Regions from separate parts of the Prosthecomicrobium sp. N25 genome, predicted to be linked through region 3. Evidence: predicted binding sites of a transcription regulator. Region 3 holds the regulator's gene; each other region holds the start of a gene.

Region 1 (9,762 bases), on a different contig from region 3:
AGCCGGAACGCCGTCTCGCCGTCCAGCATGTCGCCGGCCGCCATGCCCTGCGTCGCCTCCTCGAGAAGGCCGAGGCCGCGCTCCAGGGTGCGGCGGAACCGCGTCTCCTCGAGGCGGATCGTCTCAGCCACAAGGGCTTCGGCGCGCACCAGCTCCGGATAGGCCTGCCCCATCTCGCGCACCAGCACCGGGACCATCCGGTGGATCATCGGGTCGCGCGCGCCCAGGAGATGGGCGTGCCGCATGGCGCGCCGCATGATGCGGCGGAGCACGTAGCCCCGGCCCTCGTTGGAGGGCAGCACGCCGTCGGCGATCAGGAAGCTCGTCGCCCTGAGGTGGTCGGCTATGACCCGGTGGCTCGCCCGCGCGTCCCCCTCGGCCGGAACGCCGGTCAGGTCGACCGACGCGCGGATCAGCGCCTTGAAGAGGTCGATGTCGTAGTTGTCGTGGACGCCCTGCAGGACCGCCGCGACACGTTCCAGACCCATGCCGGTGTCGATCGAGGGCTTCGGAAGCAGGGTCCGGGCACCGTCCGAGAACTGCTCGAACTGCATGAAGACCAGGTTCCAGATCTCGATGAACCGGTCCCCGTCCGCCTCCGGCGAGCCCGGCGGCCCGCCCCAGATGTGGTCCCCATGGTCGTAGAAGATCTCCGAGCAGGGCCCGCACGGGCCCGTGTCGCCCATTTGCCAGAAGTTGTCGGAGGTGGAGATCCTGATGATGCGGCTGTCGGGCAGCCCGGCGATCTTCTTCCAGAGCCCGTGCGCCTCGTCGTCCTCGGAATAGACCGTGACCGTCAGGCGCTCCTTGTCGAGCCCGAACTCGCGCGTGACCAGGGTCCAGGCGAGTTCGATCGCCCGGTCCTTGAAGTAGTCGCCGAACGAGAAGTTGCCCAGCATCTCGAAGAAGGTGTGATGCCGCGCGGTGTAGCCTACGTTGTCGAGGTCGTTGTGCTTGCCGCCGGCGCGCACGCACTTCTGGGCCGTCGAGGCCCGCACATAGGGCCGCCGCTCCACGCCCGTGAACAGGTTCTTGAACTGGACCATGCCCGAGTTCGCGAACATCAGGGTCGGATCGTTGCGCGGCACCAGCGGGCTCGACGGCACGATCTCATGCCCCTCGCGCGCGAAATAGCCGAGGAACGTCGACCTGATCTCGTTGACGCCGCTCATGGAACCGCAGACCTTTCGAATGCTTGACACGGGTCCGAGCTTTTAGCCGCCGCTCCCCGGCCTGTCCACACGAGAAGCGAGGCGGCCGCGGCGTCGCGGCTCGGCCCTCTCTCCCGGGAAGGGCCCAGGTACCGCCGGGGGCCCGCGGCCCTCACCGGCCCTCGCGCCACGACCCGCCTCGATCAGTCCGTGACCGGGCCGTCCTCGTCCTCGGCGGTGCCCGTCGGCAGGATCTTGTCGGCGATCAGGCCCGCGTTCTGCCGGATCGCGGTCTCGATGCGAGCCGACACGTCCTTGTTCTCCTTCAGGAAGGTCTTGGCGTTCTCGCGACCCTGGCCGATGCGCTGGCTCTCGAAGGAGAACCAGGATCCGGACTTGTCGACGATCCCGGCCTTCACGCCGAGGTCCACGAGCTCGCCGACCTTGGAGATGCCCTCCCCGTACATGATGTCGAACTCGACCTCCTTGAAGGGCGGAGCCATCTTGTTCTTCACCACCTTCACGCGGGTCTGGTTGCCGACCACCTCGTCACGGTCCTTGATCGCGCCGATCCGGCGGATGTCGAGGCGCACCGAAGCGTAGAACTTCAGCGCGTTGCCGCCCGTCGTCGTCTCCGGGTTGCCGAACATCACGCCGATCTTCTGGCGGATCTGGTTGATGAAGATAACCATGGTGCGCGACTTGGAGATCGACCCGGTGAGCTTGCGCAGGGCCTGGCTCATCAGCCGTGCCTGGAGCCCGGGCAGGCTGTCGCCCATCTCGCCCTCGAGCTCCGCCTTCGGCGTCAGCGCGGCGACCGAATCGATCACCAGCACGTCGACCGCTCCGGACCGCACCAGCGTGTCGGCGATCTCCAGCGCCTGCTCGCCCGCGTCGGGCTGCGAGATCAGGAGATCGTCGAGATTGACGCCGAGCTTGCGGGCGTAGATCGGGTCGAGCGCGTGCTCGGCGTCCACGAAGGCGCAGATCCCACCCTTCTTCTGCGCCTCGGCGACCACATGCAGCGCGAGCGTCGTCTTGCCCGACGATTCCGGCCCGTAGACCTCGATGATTCGCCCGCGCGGCAGCCCGCCGATGCCGAGCGCGATGTCGAGCCCGATCGAGCCGGTCGAGACCACCTCGATCTCCACGACCTTGCCCTGGCCGAGGCGCATGATCGAGCCCTTGCCGAAGTTGCGCTCGATCTGTGCCAGCGCCGCGTCCAAAGCCTTGCTCTTGTCCATGCCGTCCCCGTCCACGAGGCGAAGTTGCGCCTGTGCCATCTGACCGCTCCTTATGTCACGCGCTCGCCGGCCGTACAAATCCCGCTTGCGTACCGGTTTTGTTCCATATACCGTCCTCCTCGTCAAGTCGCTGTCTTGTCTCGTCGATTCAAATTCCGTACGCGCTATGTTCCGGCGGTCCTCCAGCCCTCGGACCGGGTCGCCGCGGGAGGAATCGTCGAGGTCCTGTCGGCGGCCCGGCGGAGGCCCTCGCCAGCCCCGCTCGCGTCGATCATACTTGGGGGAAATCCGTGCCTTCCCTGCCCGCGAGGATCCTTGCACGCCGACCTGATCGAACCGACCGAGGAGGTCGCCGCCGCGCTGGCCGAAGGCCGTCCGGTGGTCGCCCTCGAATCGACCATCATCGCCCATGGCCTCCCCTGGCCCGCGAACCTCGAGGCCGCGCGCGAGCTCGAGGCGACGGTCCGGGCCGGCGGCGCGGTGCCGGCGACGGTGGCGGTCATGGGCGGCCGCCTGCGGGTCGGGCTCGACCCGGCCTCCCTGGAACAACTGGCGCGCAGCCGCGACGTCCTGAAGCTGTCGCGCGCCGACCTCGCCTTCGCGATCGCGACGGGGCGGATCGGCGCCACGACGGTCGCGGCCACGATGATCGCAGCCCAGCGCGCCGGAATCCGGGTCTTCGCGACCGGCGGCATCGGGGGGGTGCACAGGGGCGCCGAGACGAGCTTCGACGTATCGGCCGACCTGGAGGAACTGGCGCGGACCGAGGTCGTGGTGGTCTCCGCCGGCGCCAAGGCCATCCTCGACCTCCCCAAGACCCTGGAGGTCCTGGAAACCCGCGGCGTGCCGGTCGTAGGCTGGCGCACCGACGACTTTCCGGCCTTCTGGTCGCGCACCTCGGGCCTGCCCTGCCCCCTCCGGATCGATACGGCCGAGGACTTCGCCCGCTTCGCCGCGAGCCGGCGCGCCCTCGGCATCGGCGGCGGGATCCTGCTCGCCAATCCCGTTCCGGCGGCACACGAGATCGCGCGCGCCGAGATGGAGCGCCACATCGCCTGCGCGCTGGCGGACGCGGAGTCCGCCGGCATTCGCGCCAAGGCCGTGACGCCTTACCTTCTCGGCCGCATCCTGGAATTGACCGAAGGTCGCAGCCTCGCCACCAACCGCGCCCTCGTCCTGGCCAATGCCGGGCTCGCGGCGGAGATCGCGGTAGCCCTGTCCCGGACCTGATCCGGCCGCCCGGGGCACGGACGCGTCGGAGCGGCACCAGCCCGAGCCACGGGACCCAAGCCGGTGACGCGCCCCGGGAGTCCCGGGACGCCACCCTTTCACCAGAGGCAGTCGAGCCGTTCGAGCCCGCGGAAATGATAGCTGTCGCGCCAGCGCGGCGGAGCGGCGGCCCGCAGCCCGGGCAGGCGTTCGAAGAGGATGGGCAGCGCGATCGCCAGTTCGAGCCGCGCCAGCGGGGCGCCCACGCAGAAATGGATGCCGGCCCCGAAGGCGAGGTGCGGGCCGGGGATGCGGGCCGGCTGGAAGGCCTCCGGGTCGTCGAATGCCACCGGATCCCGGTTCGCCGCGGCCAGGAGAAGCCCGATCCGATCGCCCTTGCGGAACGGATGCCCGGCGAAGTCGAAGTCTTCCAGCGCGTAGCGGGTGAAAAGGTGGAGCGGCGGGTCGTGGCGCAGGCACTCCTCGACGGTCCGGCGCGTCGCCTCGCCGTCCGCGAAGATGGCCCGGCGGTCGACCCCGGGCGCGAGCAGCGCCGCGACGGCGTTGCCGAGCGCATGGACCGTGCCCTCATGGCCGGCGTTCATCAGCAGGATCGCGGTCGCGACCAGTTCCTCTTCGCTCAGCCGGTCCGCGCCGTCGCGGGCGGCCACGAGCGCGCTGAGGAGATCCTCGCCGGGACGCGCGCGCCGGTCCCGGATCGCGGCGCGGACATAATCCGAGAAGGCGAGCGTCGCGGCGACCGCAGCCTCCTCGACAGCGCGCGTGGCCCCGAACTGGTAGACGGCCACCATCGCGTGAGACCAGGCCACGAGTTGAGGCCCGTCCGCGACCGGCAGGCCGAGAAGCCCGCAGATCACCGCCACCGGGATCGGCTCCGCGAAGGCTGGGAGGAGATCCGCCTCCCACCGGTCCGCGACGGCGTCGAGGAGGCGGCCGGCGAGCCGCGCGATCTCGGGCGCGAGCCGCTCCACCGCCCGACCCGTGAAGGCGCGGTTGACGAGGCCGCGCAGCCGCGTGTGGACCGGCGGCTCGCGCTCCAGCATGGATCCCGCCTCGAAGGCGAGAAAGGGGGCGAGATGCGCGGCCGGCTCGGGCCAGCCGAGTTCCTCGCGCGAGGCCACCTGCAGGATCTCGCGGCCGAAGCGCCGCTCCTTGAGCGCTGCGGACACCACCCCATGGCGTGCCGACACGGGAAAGCCGTAGGCCTCCCAGACCACCAGGTCGCCGAGCGCGCGCAGTCTCCGGTAGGCCGGATAGGGGTCCTGCACGAAAGCGGACTCCTTCGGGTCTTGGGCGAAGCGCGGCAGGTTTCCCGGCCCGGTCTCCATCGTGGCCTCCTCGTCGGCGCGATCGACCTTATGACCAGGACGGCGGCGCGCGAAAGAGCCGTCCGACGCAGGTGGCGAGGTCCGCACGGCGGGCGGCCCGTGCGGGCGGAAATCGCCTGCGAAACGATTCCCGGGACCCGTCGGGCAAGCGGCCGGCATGGAAGCAGAGGACCTTGTCCAAGGCCAGCCGGTCAGGTTAATGTCAGATTGCTACCGACGCAATTAGACCATGTGCTACGTGTTATCACGTAGACAACCCAACCCGGCGCCCCACTTCCCCGCGGACGGACCGGAGAGTTCCCGAGTGCCTCGAGCTCCGGCCCGCAGAGTCCTGAAACAAGGACAAGGGATAGGGAGCTTTCTCATGTCTGTGACGACCATGGGTTCGTCGGCCGCGGCCAGAAACCGACCGATGACGCGGGAAGAGAAGAAGGTGATCCTCGCCTCCTCGGCGGGCACCATCTTCGAGTGGTACGATTTCTACCTCTACGGCTCGCTCGCCGCGATCATCGGCGCGCAATTCTTCTCCTCCTTCCCGGAGGCGACGCGCAACGTCTTCGCGCTCCTCGCCTTCGCGGCGGGCTTCCTGGTCCGCCCCTTCGGCGCGCTCGTGTTCGGCCGGCTCGGCGACCTGGTCGGCCGCAAGTACACGTTCCTGATGACCATCCTGATCATGGGCATCTCCACCTTCGTGGTCGGCCTGCTGCCCGGCTACGAGACCATCGGCTGGCTCGCGCCCGTCACCCTGATCCTCCTGCGCATGCTGCAGGGCTTGGCGCTCGGCGGCGAGTATGGCGGCGCGGTCGTTTATGTTGCAGAGCACGCCCCGCACGGCCGCCGCGGCTACTTCACGAGCTGGATCCAGACCACCGCGACGCTGGGGCTCCTCCTGTCGCTGGTCGTGATCCTGACGGTCCGGATGTGGGTCGGCGAACAGGCCTTCGCGGCCTGGGGCTGGCGCATTCCCTTCCTGCTGTCGATCTTCCTGCTCGGCATCTCGCTCTATATCCGCCTCCAGATGGAGGAGAGCCCCGCCTTCAAGAAGATGAAGGAAGAGGGTACGCAGTCCAAGGCGCCGCTCTCTGAAGCCTTCGGTCAGTGGAAGAACGCCAAGTTCGCTGTCATCGCGCTGCTCGGCCTCGTCGCCGGCCAGGCGGTCGTCTGGTACACGGGCCAGTTCTACGCGCTGTTCTTCCTGCAGAACATCCTGCGCGTCGACATGTTCACCGCCAACGTGCTCATCGCCTGGGCGCTCGTGCTCGGCACCGGCGGCTTCATCCTGTTCGGCTCGCTCTCCGACCGGATCGGGCGCAAGCCCATCATCCTGACCGGCTGCGTGCTGGCCGCGCTCACCTACTTCCCGGTCTTCGGCTTCATCACCGAAACCGCGAACCCGATGCTGCACCGGGCGCACCAGGCCACCAAGGTCGTCGTCGTCGCCGATCCGAACGACTGCTCGTTCCAGTTCAACCCGACCGGCACCTCGAAGTTCACCAACTCCTGCGACGTCGCCAAGGCCCTGCTCGCCCGCGGCTCGGTCAACTACTCGGTCGAGTACGTGCCCGGCGCCGCGGTCGCCAAGGTCAAGGTCGGCGGCACGGAGATCGCCTCCTACGACGCCGCCAAGCTGACGGGCGATGCCGCCAAGGCGACCCCGGCCGCCTTCACCAAGCAGGTGAACGAGGCGCTCGGCGCCGCCGGCTACCCCGTGGCCGGCAAGCCGAATGCCGAGATCGTCAAGATCGAAGGCTTCTTCGACATCTTCGGCGCCCAGCAGCTGAAGCTGATCCTGGTCCTGACCTACCTCGTCCTGCTCGTCACGATGGTCTACGGCCCGATCGCGGCGGCGCTCGTCGAGCTCTTCCCGACCCGGATCCGCTACACCGGCATGTCGCTGCCCTACCATATCGGCAACGGCTGGTTCGGCGGCCTCATGCCCGCGACCGCCTTCGCGATGATCGCCCAGACCGGAGACGTCTACTACGGCCTGTGGTACCCGATCGTGATCGCCCTCGGCACGGCCGTCATCGGCCTCATCTTCGTGCCCGAGAACAAGGATCGCGACATCTTCGCCGAGGATCGGCGCTGAGCGCACGGGGTGGTCGGGGCGCGTGCGCCGGCCACCCCGTCACACCCCGGGCCGTCCGACAGGACGACCCGGGGCAATTCTTTCCGGACGGGTCGGACGATCGGCTGACTCGCCCCTCAAGACGCATCCGCCAGGGTTGCCCGCGGAAGAATCGTCCGGCTCCCCCAGCTTTGTCGAACCAGCACCCGGAGCGCCTGCCGGCGCCGCCCTTGCGGCCGAAGTGGCCCGGCGGGCGACATTTGCTGGTGAAGCGCCGACTTTGCTGATCCGCCGCGACGGCCTCCGCCCTCCGCCTACTTGCCCAGGGCGTCCTTGACCGCCGTGGCGAGCTGCTTCAGCGAGAAGGGCTTGGGCAGGAAGAGGAAGGCCTCGCCTTCCGGCAGATTCTTGGCGAAGGCGTCCTCCGCGTAGCCGGAGACGAAGATGATCTTGAGCTCCGGGCGCGTGCGCCGAAGCTCCCTGAGCAGGCTCGGCCCGTCCATCTCGGGCATGACCACGTCGGAGACCACCAGGTCGATCTTGCCGCCGGCCTCCTCCATGACCGCCAGCGCTTCGGTGCCCGTCGACGCCTCGTGGACCGTGTAGCCGCGCGAGCGCAATGCCCGCGACGCGAAGGCGCGCACCGCCTCTTCGTCCTCGACCAGCAGGATGCTCGCCGACCCCGTCAGGTCGCCGCTCGGCTGGTGCGTCTCCGCCTCCGCCTTGGCGTCCTGCTTCTCGCGCGCGGTCTCGACATGGCGCGGCAGCAGGATGTGGAACGTGGTCCCCTGCCCGACCTCGCTGGAGCAATAGACGAAGCCGCCGGTCTGCTTGACGATGCCGTAGACGGTCGACAGACCGAGGCCCGTGCCCTGCCCGACCGCCTTCGTGGTGAAGAAGGGCTCGAAGATCTTCTCGATGATCTCCGGCGGGATGCCGGTGCCGGTGTCGGAGACCTCGATGGCGACGTAGTCCGAGGGCGGCATGCCGGGCGTCGGGAAGGCCATCGCCTCGCCGGCCTGGACGTTGCGCGTCGAGATGGTGAGCCGCCCGCCGTTCGGCATGGCGTCGCGGGCGTTGACCGCCAGGTTGACGATCACCTGCTCGAGCTGGCTCGTGTCGGCCTTGACCGGCCACAGGTCGCGCCCGTGCACCACCTTCAGCTCGACCTTCTCGCCGAGCAGGCGCGCCAGCAGCATGTGCAGGTCGGCGAGCGTGTCGCCGAGGCGGATGATCTCCGGGCGGAGCGTCTGGCGTCGCGAGAAGGCGAGGAGCTGCCGCACGAGGGCGGCCGCCCGGTTCGCGTTCTGCTTGATGTTCATGATGTCCTGGAAGGACGGGTCGGTCGGCCGGTGCGAGGCGAGGAGCAGGTCCGAGAAGCCGATGATGGCGGTCAGCACGTTGTTGAAGTCGTGAGCGATGCCGCCCGCGAGCTGGCCGATCGCCTGCATCTTCATGGACTGCGCGAACTGCTGCTCCAACTCGCGCTGCTGGGTGGTTTCGAGCGCGTAGACGATCGCCGCCTCGCCCTCGCCCTCGCCCTCCTCGACCGCCGAGATGTAGAAGCGCACGGAGCGCTTGCGGTTCGGGTCGCCGGCGGCGAGTTCCGCCTCCACGGGCGTGATGTCGCCACGGCCCTGCGCGGCCGCCTCGAGTGCGGCGATGAGCTCGCTGCGCTTGCCGTCCGCCACCCCGTCGGCGAGCCGCCGCCGGCCGGTCGCCTCGCTCGGCCGGGCCAATTCGCCGAAGAGCTTCAGGAACGGTGCGTTCGTCCGCAGGATGCGCCCCTCCCGGTCGATCGACGCGATGGCGATCGGCGTGGAGTTGAAGAAGCGCGCGAAGCGGACCTCGGCCGCCCGGAGCGCCTCCGAGACGTCCTCCCCCGGCGAACGGTTCAGGACGAGCGTCCGGCTGTCGCCCGACACGCCGGCGGTCGAGACCGGCACCCGGTGCAGCAGGCGCACCGGCAGGCTCTGCCCGTTGCGCTTGACGAGGTCGAGGTCGATGATCCGCGTCTTGGTCCCGCCCTCGCCGGCCCCGGCGTCGGCGATGAGGGCGACCCCCTGCCCCTGCACGATGTCCTTGAGCTGGATGCCGCCCGGCTCGAACTTGGCCAGGTCGTAGCCGAGCCAGTCGGCGAGCGTGGCGTTGAGATAGGTGATGCGCCCGCGCGGATCGGCGGAGAAGAAGCCCGCGGGCGCGTGGTCCAGGAAGGTGACGACCTGCTGCAGCTCCTGGAAGCTGGTCTCCTGCTCGTCGCGGTCGCGCGTGATGTCGGCGACCTGCCAGATGGCGAGCTGGGCCTTGCCGCCGCCGATGCCCTCCCACTTGATCTCGAGCGGCCGGACCCGCACCCGGTACCAGCGTGCCCCGCCCTCCGTCCGGCCGAGCGGGCTGACGGTGCGGATCTCCTCCCGCGCCGGGCGCTTCTCGCGCAGCGCCTGGGTCAGGCGGAACATCGCCTCGGCGGCCTCCGGGTCGCCCGCGAAGACGCGCTCCACTGTGCGCACGTCCTTCGCCGCCTCGGCCCGGATCAGGTCCGCGTAGGCGCGGTTCGCATAGGCGATCCTCCCCTCCTTGTCGGTGATGAGGACGCCCTCGGAGGTGGTGTCGAGGTAGGCCTTGGCGAGCGGGTGATGCGGGCGACGCGCGCCGAAGCGCATCAGGCCGACGGCGCCGGCGAAGAGCGCGAAGACCCCGACGACGGCCAGGATGCCGAGCAGCATCTGCACGTAGATGGC
Region 2 (9,762 bases), 2.3 Mb from region 3:
GTCTCCGAGCCCGCCGTCGCCTGGGGCATCGTGGCGCCGGAGCGGATCTTGGCGGCCGAACTGACCGAGTGCGCGGGCGTGCGCGCCGTCAAGGCCTCATTCGGCGGCCGCGCCCCCGCTTTCGGCGCCGTGGACGACCGCCCGCGCCCCACAGCCCGGTTTCGCTTGGTGCGGCGTGAGACCTCCCCGGCCGGACTGCCGATGATCGACACGCTCATCGAGTGCGACGGTGCGGGTGACCAGACCGGTGTCTGGACGGCGACCCTGACGCTGCCCCCCGAGCCCGCGCGACCCGGCGCCCGCTACTTCGTGCAGGCCGACGAACACGAGAGCTGGCGCCCCGCCCGCTACCCCGTCGAGCCCGTGCCCGACACCGGCGGCGGCGCCCCACCGCCCGAACTCGATCTGCGCCGCGAAGCCGGTCCGCGCTTTGTGGCGGAGCTGGAGATTGCAGTCCCCCCGGGGCCGCCCCGATAGGGGTGGCGGCGAGGGGCCAATGAGGGGCCGCAAGCGGCCCGCCAGATTTTCCGTTCGCACCCCGAAGGGGGCGAAACCGGACGCGTGCGCTCCGGCCATTATCGATTGGGAGGATTTCATGATGGTACGCCGATTAACCGCTACGATTGCCATGCTCGCCCTTCTTATCGCGCAGGCGACCGCCTTGCCCCTGCCGCTCCGCCCCTGGCAGGAGGACGGGCGGGTGACGCGCGTGGAGAGCCGGTTCGACATCACGGACGTCAAGATAGATCAGGGGTGGGTCAGCGGCACGCTGGTCGCCACGATCGACACCGGGCTCTTCGAAGTCCCTCTGGCAACGCCGTTCAAGACGCTCCAAAATACAAGCTTCAAGCAGAAGATCGGCAGCATCGAGATAACGCTGGACGTCCGGATCGCCGATCCGACGACGGTTTGCTTCAAATTGTTCGCCGGCCCGGTCCAGGTCGGCAACGAACTCTGTAAAAAGGTGGTCTGAACAGGAGGTATGACCATGATCAGGTCCTTGGCAAGTCTCATGCTGCTGGTCGCATCGATGCAACCGGTTGCGGCCGCATGCAGTTGCGGTCCCGACTTTTGTACCGACGATCCGCGCATTCCTGCCGCCTTGAGGGCCAAGAAGGCCGCCCTGGCGAAGGAGTATCCCGCCCGACTGGTCGCGCTTCTCGATCGCGGCACGCAATGCGTAGCGCGCATCGAACGCGGGCCGGACGGCTTCTCGCTGGTGCTCGTCCAGAAGAACGGCGATAAGCAGTCGGTCGCCTGGACGGAGGACGATGAGCGGATCGCCAAGACGCAGCTCGCCAGCGGCACTCTCGGGCACTACTGGATCGTCCACAGCCGTCGCGCCTTCGCCTGCTGCGGCGAACCCGCCTACGACGCCCGACCCGACTACGACGCCCGCGATGACGTCAACGCCTCCCTGGCGATCCGCTGCGATCCAGGCAGGCCCTGCTGAACTCCCGGGCGCCCGAACGGCCCCGCAAAGGCCGCCGCGCGCCCGGCCACCCAGTTCCCCCAATGAACACGCGCCGGTGTGGGGGAATGGACCGGGCCGTGATGCACAAGGTTGGATTGTAGAATTCTACCCGTCTCCAGAATCATCAACCAAGAACATACCGGCATTGGAAGACAGATCCAAGTCGATCTGAAAAACCTGCGGATTATGTCGACAGCCAGCTCGATCAACCAGCGAGATATTGAGACTGCCAAGAGGGCGGATCGCCGGAGGATTTACTTGATTTTCGGTATTTCGCTTGCAAGTGCGCCATGGCCCGACCGTTCGCCGGGTCTGCGCAGCTCGCAACACCCGCGCATCGATATCGGCGACCCAGACCGGGTCCGACGGGAATCGGTGGCCTCGCCGCCGGCGGGCGGGCGGGCGGGCTCGGAAGCCGCCATGAGGTGCCGGGAGCCAGCAATCGGGAATAGTGATCAATTCTCCCGTCAGTCTCCTTCAGCTTACAGTCAGCCCATCATCATAAGTCTTGCACTCGCGAAGCATTCCTCGAATGAAGTCTTGATCCTAGCCGGGTGGATTAGCTATTTATCATCCTTCTTCGGCCGCCGTTTCGCGTTCGGCTCGCGCGTGGCGTGGTCCCGACCAATCTGCCACGTATCCGACCCCCTGGATCCTGCCGCCGAGCGCACGGACATTGGCCGCGGCATCTTCGTTCGGTGCCACCCGAATACCGTGCCCCTCCACGACGACAGCGCGCTCGACCTCATCGATGTTGTCGACCTCTATCTGCTCCGAGGTGATGTTCGTCGAAGCCGGGCAGATGCGGAAGGCCGACCGGCCGGTGAGTCGGTTCCGGATGCGCACCGGATAGAGCTTCACGCCATCCTCGGAGACGAGCCAGAAGCGGCGATCGAGACGGGAACCAATGGTCATGTTGATCCTCCTTTACGGCATTGCGGCAAAATCGCTGCGTCGGTAGCCATCCACCATCCGGCGGAGGGCCGCGGGTTCGAGCACCTCGACCCGGTCGCCCCAGGCGTAGAGGTGCCAGCACATCTCCAGATGCCCCGACGCGTGGAAGCGGACGACGAGGGAGCCGTCAGGCTCGTCCTCAAGGACCTGCTCGGGGTGAAAGAGATAGCCGCGGGCCTGGTCGGCGGCTTCCGGCCGGAAGCGCCAGGCGACAGGGCCGTATTCGGCCTCGTTCTGGTACACGCCAAAGGCCCGGTTGGCGAAGGCCTGGAGATCGAAGCCTTCGGGCCGCGTGAAAGGGACGTCCCCGACACGCGCGACCGCGACGGCGTCAAGACGGTAGGTGCGGATCGGGCCGTCAGGGTCGTCGACCGGCCGCGCGACGAGGTAGCGGCGCGCGCCAGAGAGGATCCCGTAGGGCACGACGCGGCGCGGCTTGGCCCAGGAATCGCCGTGGGAGCGGTAGTCGATCTCCAGCACGACGCAGCGCTTCACTGCCTCCAGCACAGCGGCAGCGACGTCGTCGTCAATCCTCGGCCGAGGGCCCGGCCGCGCTATGATTCCCTGCGCTTCGAGAAGTGCCTCGTGGTCGGTCTCCAGCCGCGCCATGGTCTTCGGCGGCACGAGCGCCAGGATCTTGTCCTGAAGGCGCACCAGCACGCGCGCTTCGATCGGCGATCCGGACCGGCGCAGTTCGGCGATGGCGAGGTCCAGCGCGGCGAGTTCCTCCGGCGTCAGTGACATCAGCTCGCGGACCTGCCCGCCCTCGAAGCGCCAGCGCTTTCGGCCATCCTCGTCGAAGGAGGCCACGACCTCCGGGAATACCGCTTCGAGGGCACTCATCATCCGCTGCGCCGTCCTGAGAACGCAGCCGAACCGCTCGATGACATCGTCGAGCGTTACGCCCATCCGGTGGGCCCCGACCATGCGCGCAAGCTCCAGCAACTGATCCGCCTTCGCGAACGACATGGCAGCACCCCAAGACAGAATCTGTCACCCGCTACAACCTATGCAACGATTGATAGGGGGGAGTCCAGCGTGTATGGAACGATCTCCTCAACTGCAACCGAGAAAGTTTCCTTTGGTTGCAGAAGGTTAGATAATGCGCAGCCGCACGGCGGTGGAAATTCGAACCATCTATGCGTCAGCTCGGCTACAGGCAAAGGTTGTTCTGTTTTCGTTCAGATGACGCGCTTTGTCATCCACTTAGGCGAGATTCCGGTCATTGCGACAACGTCGAGCCGACTTCGGTCTCGACTCGTCGCGACGATCGACCTCGTCACAATTGAGTTGAATGAGCTGAGCATGGACATCTACCTTCAGTATCCTGTGGCGGCCACCTATGCCGCGCTCGCCGCGACGGCCGTGGCCCTCCTGGCCGTTCTCCTGATTGCTGGGCAGAGCCGAAGACAAAAGGCACTCCTGGTCAGCATGAGCGGCCTGGCTGGCCTGCTCGATGAGGCGAACGCCACGCTGCGGGGCCTGCCGGATCTCTTCCGGGGCGAGTCGCGGATCGGTCGCGAGGAGCAGCGCCACAATCTCGCGGCGCACCAGCAAGCGCTCGAGGCGCGCCTCGGGACCGCTAGCCAGTCGCAGGCGGACCAGCTCTCCAAATTCCGCATCGAATCCGGCCAGGGCCGGACGGATCTGCAAGCCTTCCTCAAGACGGCAACGGATGGTTTCGCGGACAGCTTGGCGCGCCGGCTCGATGACATGCGCCTCACGATGAGGGAGCACGGCGAGCGCCTGGAGAAGGCGCAGGCGGAAGCTCGCGAGGTTCAGCGGACGGCGATCGAGATGCTGGTGCGCACGGTCGAGGAGCGACTCGCGACCTCGGGCAAAGTTCTCGCCGACCAGCTCGGGCAGATGCGCCAGGAGGCGACCGCGAGCGGCGTCGCGCTTCAGGCCGGCATCAAACTCGCGACCGACGGCTTTGCGGAGGTGCAGTCGCAGCGGCTCGCCGATGCCAGCCGGACCATCAAGGAGTTCGAGGAGCGGACGACCAAGGATCTTGCCGCCTCGCGCGAGCAGGTGCGCCTCGGCCTCGCCGACATGGTCGTCCAGCTGAAGGGCCTCATCGAGCAGAACGAGGCCAAGCAGGAAGCGCTCCGCGCGGCATTGACGGCCGGTCTCGACCAGCTCCGCAAGGAGAACGAGGGCAAGCTGGAGCAGATGCGCCTCACCGTCGACGAGAAGCTGCAAGGGACGCTGGAAGCGAGACTAGGCGAGTCCTTCAAGCAGGTGAGCGAACGATTGGAGCAGGTCCACAAGGGCCTTGGCGAGATGCAGACCCTCGCCAACGGCGTCGGGGACCTCAAGCGCGTGCTCACCAATGTGAAATCGCGCGGCGGTTGGGGCGAGGTCCAGCTGGGCGTCCTGCTGGAGGACATGCTGACGCCGGACCAGTATGCCCGGAACGTCCGCATCCGGCCCGAGAGCGGGGAACTCGTGGAGTTCGCAGTCCGCCTTCCGGGCAAGGAGGACGACAAGCCGGTCTTCCTGCCGATCGACGCAAAGTTCCCGCAGGACGGCTACGAACGCCTCCTCGCCGCCCAGGAAGGCGGTCTCGCGGACGAGGTGGAGAAGGCCGGCGCGGCCCTGGAACGGGCGATCCGGTTGCAGGCACGCACGATTTGCGAGAAGTACGTCCACCCGCCCCATTCGACCGACTTCGCGATCATGTACCTACCGACGGAAGGGCTATACGCCGAGGTCATCCGACGGCCGGGCCTCTGCGCGGACATCCAGAGCACGCACCGCATTCTGCTGACCGGCCCGACCACGTTGTCGGCGCTCCTGACCAGCCTGCAGATGGGCTTCCGAACGCTCGCCATCGAGAAGCGCTCCAGCGAGGTCTGGCAGGTGCTGGCAGCGGCGAAAACCGAGTTCAAGAAGTACGGCGAGGTCTGGGACAAGCTCGGCAAGCAACTGGAGACAGCGCAGAACACCGTCTCCCTGGCCGGCCGCCGGACCCGTGCTATCGAACGCAAGCTCCGCAGCGTCGAGACGATAGAAGTGCCGGACGGCTTCTTCGGCGACCTCATCGCCGCGCCGGACGAGGACGAGGACGGGGGCTCGGAGCGCGTCACGATTTGAACAGGTCCTGGGGCGCGGGACCGAACCGGTGCTGCGCCCACTGATCGAGACCCGCCGGGAGCCTTTGCCGGTGGACGATGGAGCGTCGCGGGCACATGCGAAACGACCAGGGCACGATCATTCTCTCGCCATCCGACCTCATGCGGTTCCAGGGCTGCAGGCACGCGACGGCGCTCGACCTCCGCTTGGCGCTGGGAGAGCCGCTTGTACCGGCCGACGACGGGGCAGAAGCCGCGCTGCTACAGAAGAAGGGTCACGCCCACGAGGCAGCCTATCTCGCACGGCTGGCTGCTGCCGAACTGGTTGAGATCGCGCGGACTGACGACTTCGCAACGGCGGCGGCCGAGACCACCGCGGCGATGCGGCGAGGTGTACCCGTGATCTACCAAGGTGCGCTCGGCTTCGGCCCCTGGCAGGGCTGGTCCGACTTCATCGAGCGCGTCGAGGAGCCCTCGGACCTTGGCCCGTGGTCCTACGAGGTGGCCGACACCAAGCTGAAGCGCCGCGCCGACCCGAAACACGCCATCCAGCTGGCGATCTACTCGAAGGCCGTCGCGGCGATCCAGGGCCGCCTGCCCTCCCGCGCGCACGTCGTCATCGGATCGGGAGAGCGGATCACCATCGACCTCGCCGACGTGCGCCACTCCGTCGATCGGCTCGCCGAGCGCCTCGTCGCTTTCGTCGCCGCACCCCACGCGACGGTTCCGGAACCGACGCCGTCCTGCAGGCTCTGCCGCTGGCGCGAGCACTGCGACAGCCACTACGATACCACAGACAGCCTCGTCCGGGTGGCCGGCATCACACGGCAACAACGCCGGCGGCTGGAGACGACGGAGATCGCGACGCTCACCGCCCTCGCTTCGTCGGCGGAGCCGGTGCCCCGGATGGCACCGGAGACGCTGAGCAAACTGCGAACTCAGGCGAGGCTCCAACTCGGCCGGCGCGCGGGCGGTCCACCCACGCTGGAACTCAAGGCCCTCGAACCCGGCCGCGGCTTCGCGCGCCTTCCGCGGCCGTCCCCGGGTGACCTCTTCTTCGACATGGAAGGCGATCCGCTGGTGGAAGGCGGGCGGGAATACCTCTTCGGGGTCTTCCACGAAGAGGGCGGCTTCCACGCCTGGTGGGCGCACGACGAACCCGCAGAGAAGGCGGCGCTCGGAGCCGTCCTCGGCTTCTTCGTCGAGCGCCTCGCAGCCGACCCGGCGGCGCACATCTACCACTACGCCGAGTACGAGGTGACGGCGCTGAAGCGGTTGACCCAGCGCTATGGGACCGGAGAAGCCGTCCTCGACCACCTCCTTCGCAGCCAGCGCTTCGTCGATCTCTACCGCGTCGTCCAGCAGGGCCTGCAGGCCTCAGAGGCCGGCTATTCGTTGAAGGATCTCGAAACCTTCTACCTCCCCAAGCGCGACGGCGAGGTCGCCACCGCCGGGGACAGCATCGTCGCCTACGAGACCTGGTTGGAGACCGGCGAACAGGCGATCCTCGACGGGATCGAGCGCTACAACGAGGTCGACTGCCGTTCGACGAAGGGCCTGCGCGACTGGCTCCTCTCCGTCCGACCGACGGATATGGGGTGGTTCGAACACGCCGCGGATCCGACTGTGCCCGAGGAGTTTGTCGACGCCGAGCGGGACGCGCTCCGCCGCCGGCTCGACGCCGCACGGGCCCAGCTTGGCGATCCCCTGGCAGACCTCCTCCTCGAACTCGGATCCTTCCACCGCCGCGCCGACAAGCCCGCCTGGTGGGCGCATTTCGACCGGCTCGGCCGCGACGCCGAGGACCTGATCGAGGATCTCGAATGTCTCGCCGACCTGAGGGCGATCGGCCCGTCTGATGGTGCGAGCCGCACCTACACCTATCCGCACCAAGAGACGAAGATGCGGGAGAAGGCCAAGCCCATCGTCCGCGAGCTCGGCAAGGCCGTGACGATCGCCGCGCTCGACCGCCGCCAGCGACGGGTGACGCTCGCCGGCACCAGAGCGACCGGCCCGCTCCCTGACCGGCTCGATCTCCTGCCGGCAAAGCCGCTCGACAATGGCGTGCTCCGCACCGCGGTCGCCCGGAACGCGGCGGCCCTGGCCGACGGCGGCGGCGGCCTTCGCGCAATCCGCGACTTCCTCGATCGGCGGCCGCCACGGCTCTTGGGCCTACGACCCGGCGAGGCGATCGCCCGGACGGGCGACGTGGTGGAGGCGGCAGTCGCCGCTGTCGGCGCCCTCCACCAGAGCTATCTCCCGATTCAGGGGCCGCCAGGTACCGGCAAGACCTATGTCAGCGCGAAGGCGATCGTCGCGTTGGTCCGGTCCGGCCGCCGCGTCGCGGTCTCCTCCAACGCCCACAAGGCGATCGACAATCTACTTCTCGCCGTGGCAGGCGAAGCGCGGGCCACTGGTCGGCCGGTCGCCATCGTCAAGAAGGTCTCCGACGCCTCCGAGGCACCGGACGACCCGATGATCGTCGTGACGAGGGACAACAACGCCCCCCTCCTCAGCGAGGCGGACGTGGTCGGCGGCACCGCCTTCCTGTTCGCCCGCCCGGAGATGGCCGGCATGTTCGACCACCTTGTCGTCGACGAGGCGGGCCAGGTCTCGATCGCCAGCCTCCTGGCGATGGCCGGTGCGGCCGAGAACATCGTCATCGTCGGCGACCAGATGCAGTTGCCGCAGCCGGTGCAGGGCATCCACCCCGGCGGGAGCGGGCTCTCCACGCTCGATTATCTGATGGAGGGTCGGTGCACGATCGCGGCCGACCGCGGTCTCTTCCTTCCCGTTTCCCGGCGCATGCACCCGGCCGTCTGCCGCCTCGTCGGCGAGCTCGTCTACGAGGGGCGCCTGTCGAGCGACAATGGCGCCGCCCGCCAACGGATCGACGGCGCGCCGGGATTGCCGCCTTTCGGCGTTCTCTTCGAGGAGATCGACCACGCCGGCAACGCCCAGACCAGCGAGGAGGAGGCCGACCGGATCGTCGCTCTTCACGCAGCCCTCCTCGGCTCCTCCTTCACCGACCGGGACGGCCGGACGCGCCGGCTCGGCGTCGAGGACGTCCTCGTCGTCAGCCCCTACAATGCGCAGGTGAACCTCCTGACGGAGCGCCTGCCGGACGGGGCACGCGTCGGCACGGTCGACCGCTTCCAGGGCCAGGAGGCACCCGCCAGCCTGATCTCGATGGCAACATCGAGCGCGGAGGAGATGCCGCGCGACGTCGGCTTCCTGTTCAGCCTGGAGCGGCTCAACGTCGCCCTGTCGCGCGCCCAGGCCCTTGCCGTTGTGGTTGCCTCGCCACGCCTCCTCGACGTGCCATGCGCGAGCCTCGACGAAATGCGTCTCGTCAATGCCCTCTGCGCAGTCCGCGCCTACGCTCGAAAAGGGTGGCCGTAAGATCGCTCGCGTTTACGTTTCGTTCAGATGTCCGGTTCGGTCACCCCGGCCTGCCATTCTCCTTCTACCGAATTGGAAGGAGACCGTCATGCTCACCCGCCATGCCGAGATCCGCTGCCAGCAGCGAGGCATCCGTCCCGAGGTCGTCGCCACCCTGCTCGCCTACGGCCGCCGCGAGCGCCGGCATGGCGCCGACGTCTGCTTCATGGATCGCGACGCCCACCGCCGCGCCGAACGCGACCTCGGGCGGAAGACTTACGCTCGCCTGTCGGATCGGCTGGGGACGTATCTGGTGGTGGGGGATGACGGGCAAGTGATCACGGCGGCCCCGAGGCTGGGCCGGATGAGAATTTGACCGAACTCTTCTAGCGCTCGAAGATGTAGCGCTGGTGCTGATGACAACCTTGAGCGACGGTTTCGGGTCAACGCAGCCTGTATCGGGTACATGGCTAGTCGCCCCGTAACCCGCCATGGCACCGGCATTGACAGAATTTGTGTCGAAACAGATTGACGCCGCCACTCGCTTTCGACAGTACAACCGTCGATAGGAGCGCGCCGTTAACATTTCGCGAGCTCGCAGCGGCAACTCGGGTCGTCGAGCGTCAGATCCGCTACATGATCGCCGAGGGCTTTGTCCCGCCGCGCGGTGGCCGGGCGAGAGCCGACTATGGCGACGATCATGTGGCGGTCATCCGGCGCCACACCGACCTGCGTGCGAAAGGCCTGCCGCCGTCCGCGATCAAGGTGCTCCTCGAAGAGGGAACGGCCGTGCCGTTCTCGTTGGCGCCGGGACTGACCCTCATGGTCGAGCCTCGGGTGATCGGCAGCGGGGCCGATGTCGAGCCCCTCGTGCCGCGC
Region 3 (9,762 bases):
TGAGCCGTCCCCGGAAGGTCCAGTAGACGAAGACCGAGTAGCCGAGCACCACCGGCAGCAGCAGGAGCGTGCCGACGAGCGAGAAGATCTGCGATTCCGGGGCGGCCGCCGCCTGCCAGATCGTCACCGTGTCGGGCACCACGTAGGGCCAGGACGACACCGCGAGCCCGGCGAAGCAGAGGAGGAAGATGCCGATCGTGCCGAGGAAGGGCAGGACCGTGCCGCCCGACCGGATCGACGCCCAGACGAGCAGGACCAGCCCGGCCGCCAGGGTCGGCAGCGGCCACAGCCAGCGCAGGGTCTCGGCCGCGAACCAGCGCTCCGAAACCCGCGGGGACGCGAAGGGCGTCCACAGGCTCACCGCCGCCACGAAGGCCGCGAGCCCGACGAGGAGCCACGGCGCCAGCCGGCGCGCATGGTCGGCGACCTCGCCCTCGACCCGCATCATCAGCCATCCGGCCCCGATCATGGCGTAGCCGGCGACGAGCCCGAGCCCGCAGAGCACCGAGAAGGGGGTCAGCCAGTCGAGGGAGCCGCCGGCGAACTGCCCGTCGGCGACGCGGATGCCCTGCACGAGCCCGCCGAGCACCAGCCCCTGCGCGAAGGCGGCGAGGATCGATCCGCCCGCGAAGGCCACGTCCCAGATGCCGTGGTTCGGCTTCGCCACCCACCGGTACTCGAAGGCGACGCCCCGGAAGATGAGCGCCAGAAGCATGACGATGACCGGCTCGTAGAGGGCCGGCAGGATGATCGAATAGGCGAGCGGGAAGGCGACGAAGAGCCCGCCGCCGCCCAGCACCAGCCAGGTCTCGTTGCCGTCCCAGAAAGGGGCGACCGAGTTCATGATGGTATCCCGCTCGCGCTCGCCGCGCGCCGTCGCGAACAGGATGCCGACGCCGAGGTCGAAGCCGTCGAGGATCACGTAGAGGGCGACCGCCGTCCCGATGAGCGCGATCCAGACGACCGGGAGAAGCTCCATGCCGCTCATGTCTCACTCCTCGCGGTCGCGGCCCGCACGGCGTCCACGGACGCCGACAGGGGGCTCGAGGGCACGCCCGGCTCCGCGTGGGTCACGTCGGGCGTCGGCCCGGCGTGGATCAGCCGGTTCACGTAGAGGATGCCGGCCGTGAAGACGAAGCCGTAGACCACGACGAAGAGCGCCAGCGACACCGCCACGCGCATGGGCTCGATCGGCGAGGCCGCGTCCGCGGTGCGCAGGAGGCCGGTCGCGAGCCAGGGCTGCCGGCCGATCTCGGTGACCATCCAGCCGGCGATGATGGCCAAAAAGCCCATCGGCCAGGACCACGCGGCAGCGGTCAGGAACCCGGTCGCCGCGTCCAGCCGGCCGCGCAGCCAGTGCCAGCCGCCCCAGGCCGCGAGCGCGACCATCAGGACGCCGAGGCCGACCATGAGGCGGAACGAGAAGAACACCGGCCAGACCGGCGGCCGGTCCGCCGGGGCGAAGTCCTTCAGGCCCTTGAAGAGCCCGTTCCAGTCGTGGGTGACGATGACGCTCGCGAGGCGCGGGATGCCGATCGCGTAGTCGTTGCGCTCCTCCGCGGCGTTGGGCAGCGCGAAGAGGAGGAGGTCGGCGGGATGCGACCCGTCCCAGTGCCCCTCGATGGCGGCGAGCTTCGCGGGCTGGTGATCGCGCGTGGCGAGACCGTGCAGGTCTCCGATGACGATCTGCAGGGGCGCCAGGACCAGGGCCATGCCGAGCCCCATGCGGAGCATGATCCGGCTCTCGTCGATGAAGCGGGAGGCGAGGAGATGCCGCGCCCCGACCGCCATCACCACGATGGAGGTGGTCAGGTAGGCCGCCGTCACCATGTGGGCGAGCCGGTAGGGGAAGGTCGGGTTGAAGATCGCCGCGATCCAGTCGACCGGGTAGGCGATCCCGTCGCGGACCGCGTGCCCGGCCGGAAATTGCATCCAGCTGTTCGCCGAGAGGATCCAGAAGGCGGAGAGCAGGGTCCCAACCGCGACCGCCGTCGCGCTCGCCGCCATCATGCCGGGCGACACCCGATCCCATCCGAACAGCATGATGCCCAGGAAGGTCGCCTCCAGGAAGAAGGCGGTCAGCACCTCGTAGCCGATGAGCGGTCCGACCACGTTGCCGACCACCAGCGAGAAGCGGCTCCAGTTGGTGCCGAACTGGTAGGAGAGCACGATCCCGGACACGACCCCCATGGCGAAAGAGACCGCGAAGATCTTCGTCCAGTAGCGCGCGAGCCGCAGGAAGATCGGATCGCCCGTCCGGAGATGGCGCAGGTGAAGCGTCGCCACAAAGGCCGAGAGCCCGATCGTGAAGGCCGGAAAGACGATGTGGAACGTGATCGTGAAGGCGAACTGGACCCGCGAGAGCCACACGCCGTCGAACCAGTCCGTCATGCCGCTGCTCCCAGGGCTGCCCCGCGCCCGAACCGTCGAGCTTGCGATCGGTTCGGTCCGTAATAGCCCGGAGGCGTGCCGTCTGTGATCTCGTCACCGACCCCGGCCGCTTCCGCCCGCCCCCCGTCGCGGCTAGATTGCCGACCCCGGCGAGCGGCGCGAGGCATCCCGTGACGGCGAGACTGACCCATATCGACGAAACCGGCGCGGCCAACATGGTCGACGTCGGCGACAAGGCGGTGACGCGGCGCGTGGCCGTCGCCGAGGGGCGGGTGCGCATGAAGCCCGAAACCCTGGCGATGATCCGCGCCGGCCAGGCCAAGAAGGGCGACGTGGTGGCGACGGCGCGAATCGCCGGCATCATGGCGGCGAAGCGGACCCACGAGCTGATCCCGCTCTGCCACCCCCTGCTCCTCACCAAGGCGGCCGTCGAGATCGAGCCCGACGAGGCTCTGCCCGGCCTCGTCGTGCGCGCGACGGTGCATGTCGGCGGTCAGACGGGGGTCGAGATGGAAGCCCTGACGGCTGCCACCGTCGCGTGCCTGACCATCTACGACATGGCCAAGGCGGTCGACCGCGGCATGATCGTCGAGGGCGTCCGGGTGCTCGAGAAGTCGGGCGGCAAGTCCGGCGACTGGCGGGCGGAGTGACGGCCATGGCGGTGTCCGGATCCCCGCTCCTGTCGGTCGAGGAGGCGCGGGCGCGCATGCTGGCCGGCGTGGTGCCGGTCGGCGCCGAGTCGGTCGCGCTCGCCGAGGCGGAAGGCCGGGTCCTCGCCGAGGACCTGACCGCCACCCGTACGCAGCCGCCCTTCCCGGCCTCGGCCATGGACGGCTACGCCCTCCGCGCGGCCGACATCGCCGCCGTCCCGGCGCGCCTGCGCGTGATCGGAACGGCGCCGGCCGGCCGCGCCTTCGAGGGCCGCCTCGGTGCCGGCGAGGCCCTGCGCATCTTCACCGGCGCGCCCGTGCCCGAAGGCGCCGACACGGTGCTCATCCAGGAGAACGCGGAGGTTGCCGCGGACGGCACCATCCTGGCGCTCGACGCCACCCCGCGCGGCCGCAACGTCCGGCCCGTGGGGCTCGACTTCCAGGCCGGCGAACGCCTGATCGACGCCGGCACGCGGCTCGACTGGCGGGCGGTCTCGCTCGCCGCGGCCATGAACCACCCGGTCCTCCAGGTGCGCCGTCGCCCGCGCGTCGCCGTCCTGGCGACCGGGGACGAACTCGTCCGCCCCGGCGAGACGCCCGGCCCGGACCAGATCGTGGCGTCCAACAATTTCGGGGTCGCCGCGATGGTGAGCGCGCTCGGCGGGGAGCCCGTCGACCTCGGCATCGCGCCCGACGACGAGGCCGCCATCGGGGCACGCATCGCCGCCGCCCTCGAGACGCGGGCCGACGTACTGGTCACCCTCGGCGGCGCCTCGGTCGGGGACCTCGACCTGGTCGGCCGGACCCTCGGCGACGCCGGCATGGAGCTCGCCTTCTGGAAGATCGCCATGCGGCCCGGCAAGCCGCTCATGGCCGGCCGCCTCGGGCCCATGCGCGTCCTCGGCCTGCCCGGCAACCCGGTCTCGAGCCTCGTCTGCGCGATCCTGTTCCTGAAACCCCTCCTGCGCGCCCTCCTGGGCGTCGCCCCCCTGCTCGACCCGGAGGTCGACGCCGTGGCGGCGGTCGACCTGGCCGCCAACGACCATCGGCAGGACTACCTGCGCGCCGAAATCGAAAGCCGGGACGAAAGCGGACTGCCCCGGGTGCGCCCCTTCCCCGTCCAGGACTCCTCCATGCTGACCCGCCTCGCCCGGGCGGACTGCCTGGTCCTGCGCGCCCCGAACGCCCCGCCGCTCCCCGCCGGCGGCCGGTGCCGAATCATCCCCCTCTCCTGACCGTCTCAGCCCGCTCCGGCGCCGGACCGCCGCGGCCCGTTCCGCAGCGTTCGGGTTCGTTCCCGGCCGCATATTCTTCGTTCCCGGTCCGTTTTAACGGAAAATTGACGCTTGTAGAACATGGAGAGAACGTGTAGCTTCAGTTCGCGCTTTGTACACGTCACAGGCTTCATCCAGGTTTTCGTGGAGACGACCCCCGTCCCCCATAGGAGATCCGGACGCCCGAGCGGCAGAGTGGCGACGAAGGATTCGAACCACCAAACCGAACCCGAGGGGCGACAGGACCCATGCTCACCCGCAAGCAACTCGAGCTCCTGATGTTCATCCACGAACGCCTGAAGGAAACGGGCGTGCCTCCCTCCTTCGACGAGATGAAGGACGCGCTGGACCTCAAGTCGAAGTCCGGCATCCACCGGCTGATCACAGCGCTCGAGGAGCGCGGCTTCATCCGCCGCCTGCCGAACCGCGCCCGTGCGCTCGAGGTGGTGCGGCTCCCCGACTCGGTCGCGCCGAGCCTCGCGGCAGCCCGCAACGGCAAGGCCTTCGCGCCTTCCGTGATCGAGGGAAGCCTCGGCAGGCAACGCCCGGTCGGCTCCGGCGACGACAAGAACGGCGCGGTCTCCATCCCGGTGATGGGGCGCATCGCCGCCGGCACCCCGATCTCGGCGATCCAGAACTACACCCACGCGATCCCCGTCCCGGCGGACCTCATCGCCGGCGGCGAGCACTTCGCCCTGGAGGTGCGCGGGGACTCCATGATCGAGGCCGGCATTCTCGACGGCGACACCGTGGTCATCAAGCGTGCCGACGGCGCCGACACCGGCGACATCGTGGTGGCGCTGGTGGACGACGAGGAGGCGACGCTGAAGCGCCTGCGCAAGCGGGGGGCGTCGATCGCCCTGGAGGCCGCCAATCCGGCCTACGAGACCCGCATCTTCGGACCCGATCGCGTCAAGATCCAGGGCAAGCTCGTCGGCCTCATCCGCCGCTACTGACCGGATCGGCCACGCGGCCCTCCGATTGCCGGAATTCCTCAGTCCGACACGCCCGGGTCGCGGCCGTCTCCGTCGTCGTCCGGCAGCAGGGACGGCGCCCCGGAGGGTGCCGGCCGAAGGGCGGTGCCGGCCCGGCCGGGACGGTGCCCGTCGGCTGCGGGACCGGCCGGTTGCGTCACACGACCGGTCACCGGCGCGGGCGCCCCCGCCGGCTCGGCCGTACGCGAACCGGTGGTGGCCGGAGCGGGCGGCGGCGGGCGGGCGTTCCAGGGCCGGGTCCGGCCCGCGACAGCGGGCTGAAGCGAAGCCGGCAAGGGCGCCACCGCCGAGGGCGTCCCCGGCACGGAAGGGCCCTGCGCTCCGGCCGGCGGGCCGTTGGCCGGACGGGCGGGCCAGCCGAGCGCGAGGCCGCCGGTCTCCGCCAGGACGGCGCGGTCGACGACGACGGTCAGCGCCCGGCAGCCGGGCGGGGCGTCCAGGCGGGTGACCACGATCGCGGCCCGGCGGCAGTCCTCGTCGAAGGCACGCGGATCACGGACGACGGCAAGAACGCGGGGCCGCGTCCCGGGGGAGGCCACATGGATCGCGCAGCCGAACGGATCGCACTGCCAGCCCGCCGCCAGGGCGGGGTCGCGGACGGCGCGCGGGTCGGCGTCTGCGGCGAGCCAGACCTGCGCGGCGAATCGCGCCCGCGCCGCGTCGAGCACCGCCAGGCGCCCGTCGCCACCCCTCACGGCGATCGGCTCGGCATCCGCGCCGACGAGAATGTCCGGAGCCTGCGCGAAGGGAGCGACCGCCACAGCGGCTGCCGCCGGAACGAGGCCGAGGAGACGCCAGCGACGGGTCCAAAGCGTCAGCCAGAGGATCGCCGCGACGGCGAGCGGCAGGGCCGCCGGATGGATGCGCCCGATCAGCCCCTCGCCGCCCGGCAGGCCGGCGACCTCGCTCGCGACCGCCAGCATGGCCTCGATCCCCATCCCCATGAGGACGAGGGGCCAGGACTCCAGGCCGAACGGCATGGCCAGCATGGCCAGGAGCGCCATCGGCATCACGATCGTGCCGACGACCGGCAGCACCAGCATGTTGGCGAGGACGCCGTAGGGCGCCGCGCGGTGGAACTCCGCCGCCACGACGGGAGCCGTCGCGAGGCCGGCCACGACCGACGAGAAGGCGAGCCCCGTCACGTGCGCGGCGAGCCAGCGCAGGAGCCGACCGGCCGGGCCGGCCAGCGGGTTCACCAGGCGGGTCGGGTCGCGCGGGCGGTCGCGCCAGACCTCGTAGGCGGCCACGAGCGCGAGCACCGCCAGGAACGACATCAGGAACCCGGGCTCGGCCACCGCATGGGGTTCGAAGGCCAGGATCGCCAGCGCCGAGACCGCGACCGTGCGCTGAGTCAGGGCGGGTCGGTCCGCCAGGACGGCCAGCAGGCCGACCGCGAACATGATGTAGGACCGGTCCGTCGCCACGCCGCCGCCGGAGATCAGCAGGTAGCCGGTGACGGCCGCGAAGGCCGCGACCGCGGCCACCTTCTTCACCGGGATGCGCAGCGCCAGTCCGGGGACGAGCGCCAGCAGCAGGCGGACGGCAGCGAGCACCGTGCCGCCGACCAGGACCATGTGCAGGCCCGAGATCGAGATGATGTGCGAGAGCCCCGAGGCGCGCATGGCCTCCTGGTCTGCCTCCGGGACGGCGCGGCTCTCGCCCACGATCAGGGCGGCCGCCATCGCGCCCGCCCGCCCCGGCAGGGCCTGCCGGATCCGCTCGGCGATGTCGTGGCGCAGTGTCGCGACCCCGGCGGCGAGGCGCAACGCGCCGGGCGGCGGCCCGAGATCCTGGCGCTCCACCCGGCCGAGGACGAAGCCCGAGGCCCCGCGCCCCTCGAAATAGGCCCGCCGGGCGAAGTCGTAGCCGCCCGGCAGCACGGGGCCGTCGGGCGGCCGAAGCCGGGCGAGGAAGCGCACCCCCTCCCCGATCCGCGCCCCGCCGTCGCGCCCCCGGGCGGCCGTCGCGGCAATCCGCTTCGGCCATTCCGCCGGCGCCGGCCCGCGGGTCTCCATGGATTGCACCGCGACCAAGAGGCGCGTGCCGCCGTTCGCCGTCCCCTCCGCCTCCTCGACCCAGCCCGTGACCGTGACGGTCCGCTCGCGGTCGAGCCGCGGCGCCGCGACGGCCAGGCTCTCCAGCTTGCCGGCAAAGAGCCCCGCAGCGGCCATCGCGGCGAGCACCAGGACGCGCGCGTCGCGCCCGCGCTGCCGCGCCGTCAGGGCGGCAGCCGCGAACCCGACCGCCACGATGGCCAGGGCCCAGGCCTGCGGCTCCTGCGGCAGCTTCAGGTAGCCGAGGGCGCCGAGCCCGAAGGCGACCACCGCCCAGGGAAACCCGGCTCCCCTGTCGAGTTCGGCCGCCAGCGTGTCGGCGATCCGCTCGCGCAGGAGAGAGGCCTCCAGCGCGATCCGGCGCGCGCCTCCCGGGACCGCGAACGCGGCAACGGACCTCCGCCGCCGGCTCCGCACGGAACCGGCGTCCTCTCTCCCGTCTGTATCCACCGGCGAGCCCCCCGGCTCCCCGCGGAAGCCCTCCACGCGGCCCCCTTGCTTACTTTTCGGCGAACCCATGCTACAGGAACCGCCCTCATCGTGACCACCGGCCCGGGCCCGACCCGGCCGAAGACCCGGACCTCCCATGGCTGATCCCGTCGTCACCCGCTTCGCCCCGTCGCCGACTGGCTTTCTCCACATCGGCGGCGCGCGCACGGCGCTGTTCAACTGGCTCTTCGCGCGCCACACGGGCGGCAAGATGCTGCTGCGCATCGAGGACACGGACCGGGAGCGCTCCACCGAGGCGGCCATCGAGGCGATCCTGGACGGCCTGCGCTGGCTCGGGCTGGACTGGGACGGCGAACTGACCTTCCAGTTCGCACGCATGCACCGCCACGCCGAGGTCGCCCACGAGCTCCTGGCGCGCGGCATGGCCTATCGCTGCTACGCCTCTCAGGCCGAGCTCGAAGAGATGCGCGAGACCGCCATGAAGGAGGGCCGCCCGCCCCGCTACGACGGCCGCTGGCGTAACCGGTCGCCCGAGGAGGCGCCGGCGGGCGTCAAGCCGGTGATCCGCTTGCGCGCGCCCCAGGAGGGCGAGACCGTCATCGACGACGTGGTGCAGGGCCGCGTGGTCTTCCGCAACGACGTGCTCGACGACTTCGTGCTGCTGCGCTCCGACGGGACGCCGACCTACATGCTGGCGGTGGTCGTCGACGACCACGACATGAGCGTCACCCACATCATCCGGGGCGACGACCACCTGACCAACGCTGCGCGGCAGACCCAGATCTACCGCGCGATGGGCTGGGACGTGCCGTCCATGGCCCACATTCCGCTGATCCACGGGCCGGACGGCGCGAAGCTCTCCAAGCGCCACGGCGCGCTCGGCGTGGACGCCTACCGGGCCATGGGCTACCTGCCGGAGGCCATGCGGAACTACCTTTCGCGCCTCGGCTGGAGCCACGGCGACGACGAGATCTTCTCGACCGCGGAGGCGGTCGGCTGGTTCGACCCGAAGGACATCAACAAGGGCGCGGCCCGCTTCGACTTCGCCAAGCTGGAACACCTGAACGGCATCTGGATCCGGCGCACCGACGACGACGAACTTGTCCGCCTCGCGCTCGATCTCCTGCCCCACATCCCGAACGGCGCCGAGTTCGCGCGCCTGGCGTCGGAGCCGGGGCTCGGCCAGTTCCGGGCCGCCATGCCGGGGCTGAAGGAGCGCGCCCGGACGCTCCTGGAACTTCTCGATGGCGCCCGCTTCCTCATCGCCGACCGGCCGCTCGCGCTCGACGACAAGGCAACGGCGCTCCTCGACGAGGCTGGCCGGCGCACGCTCGCCGGGCTCGCGGCGCGACTGGAAGGCCTGAACGCCTGGACGGTGGAGACGACGGAGGCCGCGGTCCGCGCCTTCGCGGAGGCGGAGGGGCTGAAGCTCGGCAAGGCGGCGCAGCCGCTGCGCGCCGCGCTGACCGGACGCTCGACCTCGCCGGGCATCTTCGACGTTCTGGCCGTTCTCGGCCGCGAGGAGAGCCTTGCCCGCATCAGGGAGCAGGTCCGCGACTGAGTCCTGCCGCAGCGCACAATTCGAGTGCGCCCGCCGAGGATTTGGGCTAGCTTTTCTTGCGGCACCGCATCATCCCTTCGGCGTGCTTGTGGCGCCACAGCAAATGGGCTACGGGTCCGTCTGACGGGTTTCGGCATTCCCCTCCGCGGCTGATCGTCGCGGTTAGGGAGTGATGCTAACGCCTTGAGCCGCCACACCGATGCCTCCTCGCTCCACCATTCCGGGGGTAGCCGAATGACCGACAAGATCGCCCGACTTTCGATCGGCAACGAGAGCCTGACCTTCCCCGTGAAGGACGGGAGCATAGGACCGAGCGTGATCGACATCTCGAAGCTCTACGGGGGCTCGAAGATGTTCACCTACGACCCCGGCTTCACCTCGACC

The links. The regulator LexA, encoded in region 3, represses DNA repair genes until DNA is damaged. The targets are predictions, from matches to a motif close to TGTTCNNNNTGTGTTCNG.
Region 1: a site for LexA is predicted at 2,552-2,569, ahead of recA (recombinase RecA). Genes of this name have one in related genera too.
Region 2: a site for LexA is predicted at 3,596-3,613, ahead of rmuC (DNA recombination protein RmuC). Genes of this name have one in related genera too.

What each region holds. Positions count from the first base shown of each region.
Region 1 is NZ_JBBCAT010000004.1:25,488-35,249, reverse strand. Features, by position in the region: gene alaS (alanine--tRNA ligase) at 1-1,172, opposite strand, end outside; gene recA (recombinase RecA) at 1,355-2,434, opposite strand; gene WBG79_RS22220 (pseudouridine-5'-phosphate glycosidase) at 2,711-3,625, shown strand; gene WBG79_RS22215 (cytochrome P450) at 3,724-4,953, opposite strand; gene WBG79_RS22210 (MFS transporter) at 5,366-7,042, shown strand; gene cckA (cell cycle histidine kinase CckA) at 7,336-9,762, opposite strand, start outside.
Region 2 is NZ_JBBCAT010000001.1:734,159-743,920, reverse strand. Features, by position in the region: gene WBG79_RS03435 (hypothetical protein) at 1-477, shown strand, start outside; gene WBG79_RS03430 (hypothetical protein) at 596-973, shown strand; gene WBG79_RS03425 (hypothetical protein) at 989-1,453, shown strand; gene WBG79_RS03420 (hypothetical protein) at 2,045-2,389, opposite strand; gene WBG79_RS03415 (helix-turn-helix transcriptional regulator) at 2,402-3,397, opposite strand; gene rmuC (DNA recombination protein RmuC) at 3,614-5,524, shown strand; gene WBG79_RS03405 (TM0106 family RecB-like putative nuclease) at 5,620-8,904, shown strand; gene WBG79_RS03400 (hypothetical protein) at 8,993-9,259, shown strand; gene WBG79_RS03395 (helix-turn-helix domain-containing protein) at 9,397-9,762, shown strand, end outside.
Region 3 is NZ_JBBCAT010000001.1:3,036,036-3,045,797, forward strand. Features, by position in the region: gene cydB (cytochrome d ubiquinol oxidase subunit II) at 1-988, opposite strand, end outside; gene WBG79_RS13815 (cytochrome ubiquinol oxidase subunit I) at 985-2,391, opposite strand; gene moaC (cyclic pyranopterin monophosphate synthase MoaC) at 2,562-3,041, shown strand; gene WBG79_RS13825 (molybdopterin molybdotransferase MoeA) at 3,047-4,276, shown strand; gene lexA (transcriptional repressor LexA) at 4,564-5,271, shown strand; gene WBG79_RS13835 (ComEC/Rec2 family competence protein) at 5,310-7,784, opposite strand; gene gltX (glutamate--tRNA ligase) at 7,954-9,378, shown strand; gene gltA (citrate synthase) at 9,613-9,762, shown strand, end outside.